DNA from 2 places in the Bacillus sp. TCT6 genome. Region 1 is predicted to be linked to the other one. Evidence: riboswitches for the same ligand, from Rfam matches in the RefSeq annotation. Region 1 holds a riboswitch; the other holds the start of a gene.

Region 1 (3,422 bases):
GGTACACCAAGTGCGACAAAGACTAGCGCCGCAATAAATGCGATAGGAAGAAACACTCTCGTTAGTGCTCTCGTAAAATCAACGAAAAAGTTACCAAGTTCTTTTCCAGCGAGCCCTCTTATAAATGCCATAACGAGTGCTAATGTCGTTGCCGGTGCTGCAAACATTAAAAATGTAATTCCGATTAATTGTGATAAATAAGATAAACCATTTTCACCGCTATAATGCTGTAAGTTTGTATCAGCCATAAAACTAATTGCTGTATTAAAAGCGAGCGTAGGCTCCATTCCTTCAATATGTGCTGGATTTAGCGGCAACACACCTTGTAATCTGAAAATGAAATATACGACAACAATCATAAATCCATTGAGTAAAACTAATGATAATGCGTACTGTTTCCACGTTTGATTGTATTCTTTTACACCCGTAATTTTAAAAATAAGTTTTTCAAAAGGGCCGAATACTTTATCTAGCATTTTGCTACCTTGAAAAGCTTTTTCTAAATAAATCCCCATTGGCTTTGCTACTAAAATAAACAAGAGCATTGTAATAATGACTGCAACCCAAATCATAATGAATGATTCCCCCTAATTAAAACTTCTCTGGATTTAATAATGCATACACTAAATACACTGTAATTGCTGCGACTATAACCGATAAGACAATCATCATGATTGCTTTCCTTCTTTCACAACTTTATCTGACCAACTTGCAAGACTTGCCATCGATGCAACTAATAAAATAAAAATCCCGACCATTACAACATCTAACATAACTATCCCTCTCTTCATTTTGTTAAAATTTACCATTTAAATATTAAAAAAGAACACTGAGCTCTACTCAGTGTTCAAAAAATGAACAACAAAAAGTAAACCTCCTCTCTAAACGCTTACGAGGTTAGCTGTCGGATTCGGGCCTAAAGAGTAGCCCTACTTTCAAAACTGAAAGATTCACCCCAAGTGACGATGCACAAAATTGGTTCCCCCGCTCCATTTCTGGAACTCAGCGATTTTAGGTTTTTTTGGAAATTTTATGAATGATTTATGAGAGTAAATATACTCCTCTATATTTCACTTGTAAAGGGGTAAATTACTGAAAATAAGAAAATATCCATCTATTTAAACGCTTACATTGAGTATTATTAATATTCTTTCATCTATTTACTCGTCTTTTCTTTCATTTTCACAGAAATGATCTTTTCAATACGAAATAAAAAGAGCGAATGACATAAAGTGCATAGCTTGTTGCACTTAGCATTCGCTCTTTTTATTTCACTATTTATTCTCCTCGTAAAAAAGCACGTAAATTTCTCCCGCGAATATAAACCTGTGACAATTCTGCATGTAGCTGCTCATATTCGGTAATATCCACCTCTAAATACAAAGCATCTTTTGATGGTAATATAATATACGGCCCTGGAAAAAGGGGATCAATCTGAACCAATTCTTGAACTCGCTCTACCGATACTGCCCAACGATTTGCTATATCTCCAAGTAATAGTACCTTCATCATTTCTTCCCCCGCTCTATTCAAAAAATAAAAAAGAAATATTATCACAATTTGTAAACACGACAAACTTAGCTCCAATTGTTTCATAGAGCCTCGCTGGATATCGTTTATTCCTTGTAACAACAGTAATAGGTGCTTGAAAAGAAAAGCGAATGTGTTCTGTGAAAAAACTAACGATTGGAAGCTCATCCCCTAGTAAAATCACCTTCTTAATACACTCAAAAATACTAGTAAAGTCCTGCTCCTTACTGCAACTATAAGTCCAATCAAACCCACAATTCCTAACTTCAGCCGCTATCTCTTCATTTGCCGTAAAAATAATTAACTCATGTTGAAATGATACTAGATCTCTTAAACTATCTACCTTACTTTCTTCTCCCACACAAATAAGTGTTAGTTCCATGTACCTCATCCTCCTTAGTATAAAAGAAATCAAACATAGATTGATATTCCCCTATACTAATCAGATCGATGAAGTGATGTATCCATCATGGCACCGTCCTCTCTCAAGACGCTTACGAAGTTAGCTGTCGGATTCGGACTTTGAGAGTAGCCCTACTTTCAAAGTTGAAAGATTCACCCCTAGTGCAGACGCACAAATTGGTTCCTCCGCTCCATATAATTGGACTCAGCGTTTACAAAAAAATATATTCTGGCTGATATATTACTCCTGTATTTTGAAAAAGTAAACAGAAAAAAAGCCAGTTATAAAACTGGCTTTTCACTTATCTATACACGCGTTCTATTCACTTTATACGCAAAATGATTCGTCGGTCCATGACCACTACCAATATTCAATGGCTCTTCAATTGCTATACTAATAAATCGTTTTGCTTCTTGAACAGCATCTTCAATTGAGTATCCTTTCGCAAGTCCTGCTGTAACCGCTGAAGCAAATGTGCACCCACTTCCGTGCGTTTGCTTTGAAGGAATTCGCTCGCTTCTAAACTCAATAAATTCTTCTCCATCAAAGAGGAAATCAATTACTTCATTACCTTGATATTCTGCATGTCCGCCCTTCATAAGCACATATTTAGCACCTAATTTGTGCAATACTTTTGCAGCTTCCTTACTATCTTCAACATTATGAATCTCCATCCCAGTTAACACTTCTGCTTCTGGAACATTCGGTGTTATAACGGTTGCTACTGGTAATAAATATTCTTGTAATGCATGAACTGCTTCTTGCTGTAATAATGATGCACCGCCTTTTGCGATCATAACGGGATCTAGCACAATATTATTCCAGCCAAATTTTTTAATTTGTTCTGCAACAATTTGAATTATTTCACTACTAAATAACATTCCTAGTTTCACTGCATCTGGTGTTAAATCCGTACCAATTGAATTCAGCTGTTCTGTAATACCTTCTAAAGGAACAGGATATACCCCTTGAACGCCAAGCGTGTTTTGAGCAGTAATTGCCGTAATAGCCGTCATTCCGTATACACCAAGCTCTTGGAATGTTTTTAAATCTGCCTGAATTCCAGCACCACCGCCGCTATCAGACCCTGCAATTGTTAAAGCTTTATTCACTTTCATCCCACTCATCCTTTTCTATCCAAAATAGCGATGATAAATCGTTTTTGCTTCGCTTATATCTTTCGTTCCATGTACGAGCACACGGCCATCTTTAAAGGCGACTAACCTCTTGTCTTCAACAGAAAATGATAATAAATATGGATTTACATTTAAATCATTCACGCGACCTTCCAGCAACTCTTTATATTGTTCAAAATTTATTTCTTCTTTATGAGGTGGTCTAATTTGAACTGTATTTCGTCCGCATAAAACTGCTGTTTTTGATGTGTTCTCTTTATTTAAATATGGATACAATGCATTCTCTCCACATGAAGGACAATTATGCTGGCGAAGCTTTTGTACATTCATACATAAATACTCATTCTTCCACA
Region 2 (3,422 bases), 1.0 Mb from region 1:
AATACTGTAATCATTCCATTGTTAAATGGTATCGCTCATTTATCACTACTACAAAAAGAATTCGGCGAAGAAAAAGTAATTGGCGGTTTATGCTTTATCGAGACGACGTTAAACGATCAAGGAGAAATTGTACAAACTAGTGCTGCCAACAGACTTGTGTTTGGAGAAATTAAGTCTCAAAATTCAGAGAGAGTAAAGCATATTTCTAAAGCATTTGCAGGTACGAAGTCTAGTTTTGTTTTAAGTGAAAATATTACGCAAGATATGTGGCATAAATATTTATTTATTACTGTAATGTCAGGTGTGACAACGTTAATGCGTGCACCAATTGGACCAATCCGTGAAAGTGAAGGCGGCCGTGATTTTATCCGTAATGTGTTTGAGGAATCTGTACAAATCATGAGAGTATTAGGAGCTCCAGTAAAGGAAAATATTGCCCAGGAACATATGAAAACGATTGATAAAATTTCGTATGATATGAAGTCATCGATGCAGCGTGATATGGAAAAGGGTTCATTTATTGAAGGGAAGCACTTGCAAGGATATTTACTGGATGTAGCAGAGAAATTTTCTATAGCGGCACCATTATTAGGAACTATATATCAAAATTTAAAGGTGTATGAAGAGATGACCTTTAACAAATCTGTAATAGAATTAGATGTATGAAAAAATAAAAAAGATAGCAATATATAAGTGTATTGCTATCTTTTTTATTTTTTTGTATGACAAATCATTTATTTCTTTTCGTTCTATCTGTCAAATTTATTTCCTGTTCACGTTTACCATATAACTGATTAATTTCATTTGCTACTGCATCTAAATATGAATCGGAAAAAATAGGCTTCTTTTCTTTAGACATATGGGTCTCCTTTGTGGATTTTTTAGTATTCATTATGTATATTTCTCAGCGGATTATGCGCAATCATTTTAATTTTTTTCTTATTAAAAATTTTTGTTTACTTTTTGAAAATAAAGGAGTATTATAATCCACAGTTTCAATTTTCTAAATCGCTGAAACCGCATGGTACGGGGGACCCGTTTTTACGGATTAGTACATAATCCGATGGGGTGAATCCTTGAAAAAGGTAGGGCTACTCATAGGCCCGAATCCGACAGCTAACCTCGTAAGCGTTATATTGAGAAGGAAGGTGGAGCTTGTGCGACAAAAAAAATAATGTCTACAAGTCTATTTCGCTATGGCTTGTAGACATTTTTTGTTTTCTGAAGAAATAGTTTACTGGCTGTAACAAGCAGAAAAGTTCGTACAAAATTATTGGAGAGTGGACAGCATTGGTTTCATCTATTAAAAGATTTTTAATTGGAAGACCGTTAAAATCAACGGAGCTTGGAGAACAAAAGCTTAATAAAACGAAAGCTTTAGCTATTTTATCTTCTGACGCATTGTCATCAGTTGCTTACGGTCCAGAGCAAATTTTAATTGCTTTAGCAGGTGTTGGAGCGATCGCCTATTGGTATTCCATTCCGATCGCTGTTGGGGTATTAGTATTATTGACAGCCCTTATTTTATCTTATCGTCAAATTATTTTTGCTTATCCGCATGGCGGGGGAGCGTATGTTGTATCAAAAGAAAATTTAGGGATGAATCCAGGCTTAATTGCTGGAGGATCTTTATTAGTTGACTATATTTTAACTGTTGCGGTAAGTGTGTCCGCGGGTACAGATGCAATTACTTCTGCGTTTCCTAGCTTACATGCACATAACGTAATTATTGCGGTTATATTTGTTATATTAATTACGATATTAAATTTAAGAGGAGTAACGGAATCAGCTTCCGTGCTAGCATATCCTGTTTATTTATTCGTTTTAGCACTATTTATATTAATTGGTGTGGGCATATATAATATTTTAACTGGTCATGTTTCACCTACTTTACATGCGCCGATTGGAACACCAGTTGCAGGAATTAGTTTATTTTTATTACTAAGAGCATTTGCATCAGGTAGTTCTGCTTTAACAGGTGTTGAAGCAATTTCAAATGCAATTCCGAACTTTAAAGATCCTGCGCCAAACAATGCTGCAAAAACATTGCTTGCAATGGGTGCATTACTTGCTGTGTTATTTTCAGGAATTGTATTTTTAGCTTATTATTACGGAGTGACTCCGAGTAAAGAAGTAACAGTTGTTTCTCAAATTGCTGAACAAACATTTGGACGTAATTTCATGTACTATTTCATACAAGGTACAACAGCTTTAATATTAATTCTCGCTGCTAATACAGGCTATTCTGCATTTCCTTTATTAGCGGTTAACCTTGCAAAAGATAAATTCATACCGAGAATGTTTACGATTAGAGGAGACCGTTTAGGTTACTCAAACGGTATTATTATACTTGGAGTTGCTTCGATTATTTTAATTGTAGCTTTCCAAGGACAAACAGAACATTTAATTCCACTATATGCAGTAGGTGTATTTATTCCATTTACACTTTCTCAAACAGGGATGGTATTAAAATGGCTTCGGGAAAAACCTGAAGGATGGGCTTTAAGATTAACGGTTAATTTAATTGGTGCAGTTATTAGTTTTATCGTAATGAGCATGTTCTTTTTAACTAAATTTGCACAAGTTTGGTCGATACTTATTTTCTTACCTGCAATCATATTCTTATTCCACAGAATTAAGAAGCACTATGATGCGGTAGGTGATCAGTTAAGTTTAAAAACTTGTGAACCACTTGTTCCGATTAAGGGAAATGTAATCGTCGTTCCGGTAGCTGGTATGACTCACGTAGTAGAAAATTCATTGAACTATGCTAAGGCTCTTTCGGCAGATCAAGTTATTGCTGTATATGTTGCTTTTGACAGGGAAGAGGAAAAGAAATTTGAAGAGAAATGGAAAAAGTGGCAACCTGAAGTTAGGCTTGTTACATTACATTCTCATTATAGAAGTATTATCCAGCCGCTAACGAAGTTCATCGATACAGTGCAATATAAGGCAAGTGAATCGAATTACCGCGTTACGGTCGTTATACCACAGTTCATTCCAAAAAAAGGTTGGCATAACATTCTTCATAATCAATCCAGTTTACTCATACGTGCGTATTTACTTTATAAAAGAAATGTTGTTATTACGACAGTTCCATATCATTTGAAAAAATAAGAAGATTTTTTTAGGATAGCTTCGTGAAAATGAAGCTATCCTTTTTGTGTATATGCTATGCATAATTGCATATGGGCTCGAAAATTATATTTATATAATTTTATCAGTTATTTTCAAGTAGTGTTTTCTGTTGTGATATGTAGATATTTCAATCTATAAAGTGAATCGGATTATATTTTGAAATAAGGACACGAAAGCTTGAAAATAAAGGGAATGAAAATACTTCTTTACGTTATATAAACAGCTGTGTTTAAATGACCTTACAGTACAAAACATATATGAAAACAAAACGAAATTTCATATTT

The links. Region 1 has a riboswitch for cyclic di-AMP ahead of AC0ONG_RS02385 (hypothetical protein). Riboswitches for the same ligand answer to the same signal wherever they lie in the genome.
Region 2: it holds a riboswitch for cyclic di-AMP, as region 1 does, so the genes downstream of both, AC0ONG_RS07765 (APC family permease) here and AC0ONG_RS02385 (hypothetical protein) in region 1, are expected to answer to the same signal.

What each region holds. Positions count from the first base shown of each region.
Region 1 covers NZ_JBVYHX010000001.1:493,595-497,016, reverse strand. Annotated here, with positions in the region: gene kdpA (potassium-transporting ATPase subunit KdpA) at 1-572, opposite strand, end outside; gene kdpF (K(+)-transporting ATPase subunit F) at 592-669, opposite strand; gene AC0ONG_RS02395 (SipW-dependent-type signal peptide-containing protein) at 669-773, opposite strand; cyclic di-AMP (ydaO/yuaA leader) riboswitch at 873-1,018, opposite strand; gene AC0ONG_RS02390 (hypothetical protein) at 1,279-1,512, opposite strand; gene AC0ONG_RS02385 (hypothetical protein) at 1,526-1,912, opposite strand; cyclic di-AMP (ydaO/yuaA leader) riboswitch at 2,006-2,153, opposite strand; gene thiD (bifunctional hydroxymethylpyrimidine kinase/phosphomethylpyrimidine kinase) at 2,239-3,051, opposite strand; gene thiF (thiazole biosynthesis adenylyltransferase ThiF) at 3,067-3,422, opposite strand, start outside.
Region 2 covers NZ_JBVYHX010000001.1:1,518,168-1,521,589, forward strand. Annotated here, with positions in the region: gene panE (2-dehydropantoate 2-reductase) at 1-666, shown strand, start outside; gene AC0ONG_RS07760 (hypothetical protein) at 731-859, opposite strand; cyclic di-AMP (ydaO/yuaA leader) riboswitch at 1,000-1,146, shown strand; gene AC0ONG_RS07765 (APC family permease) at 1,291-3,117, shown strand.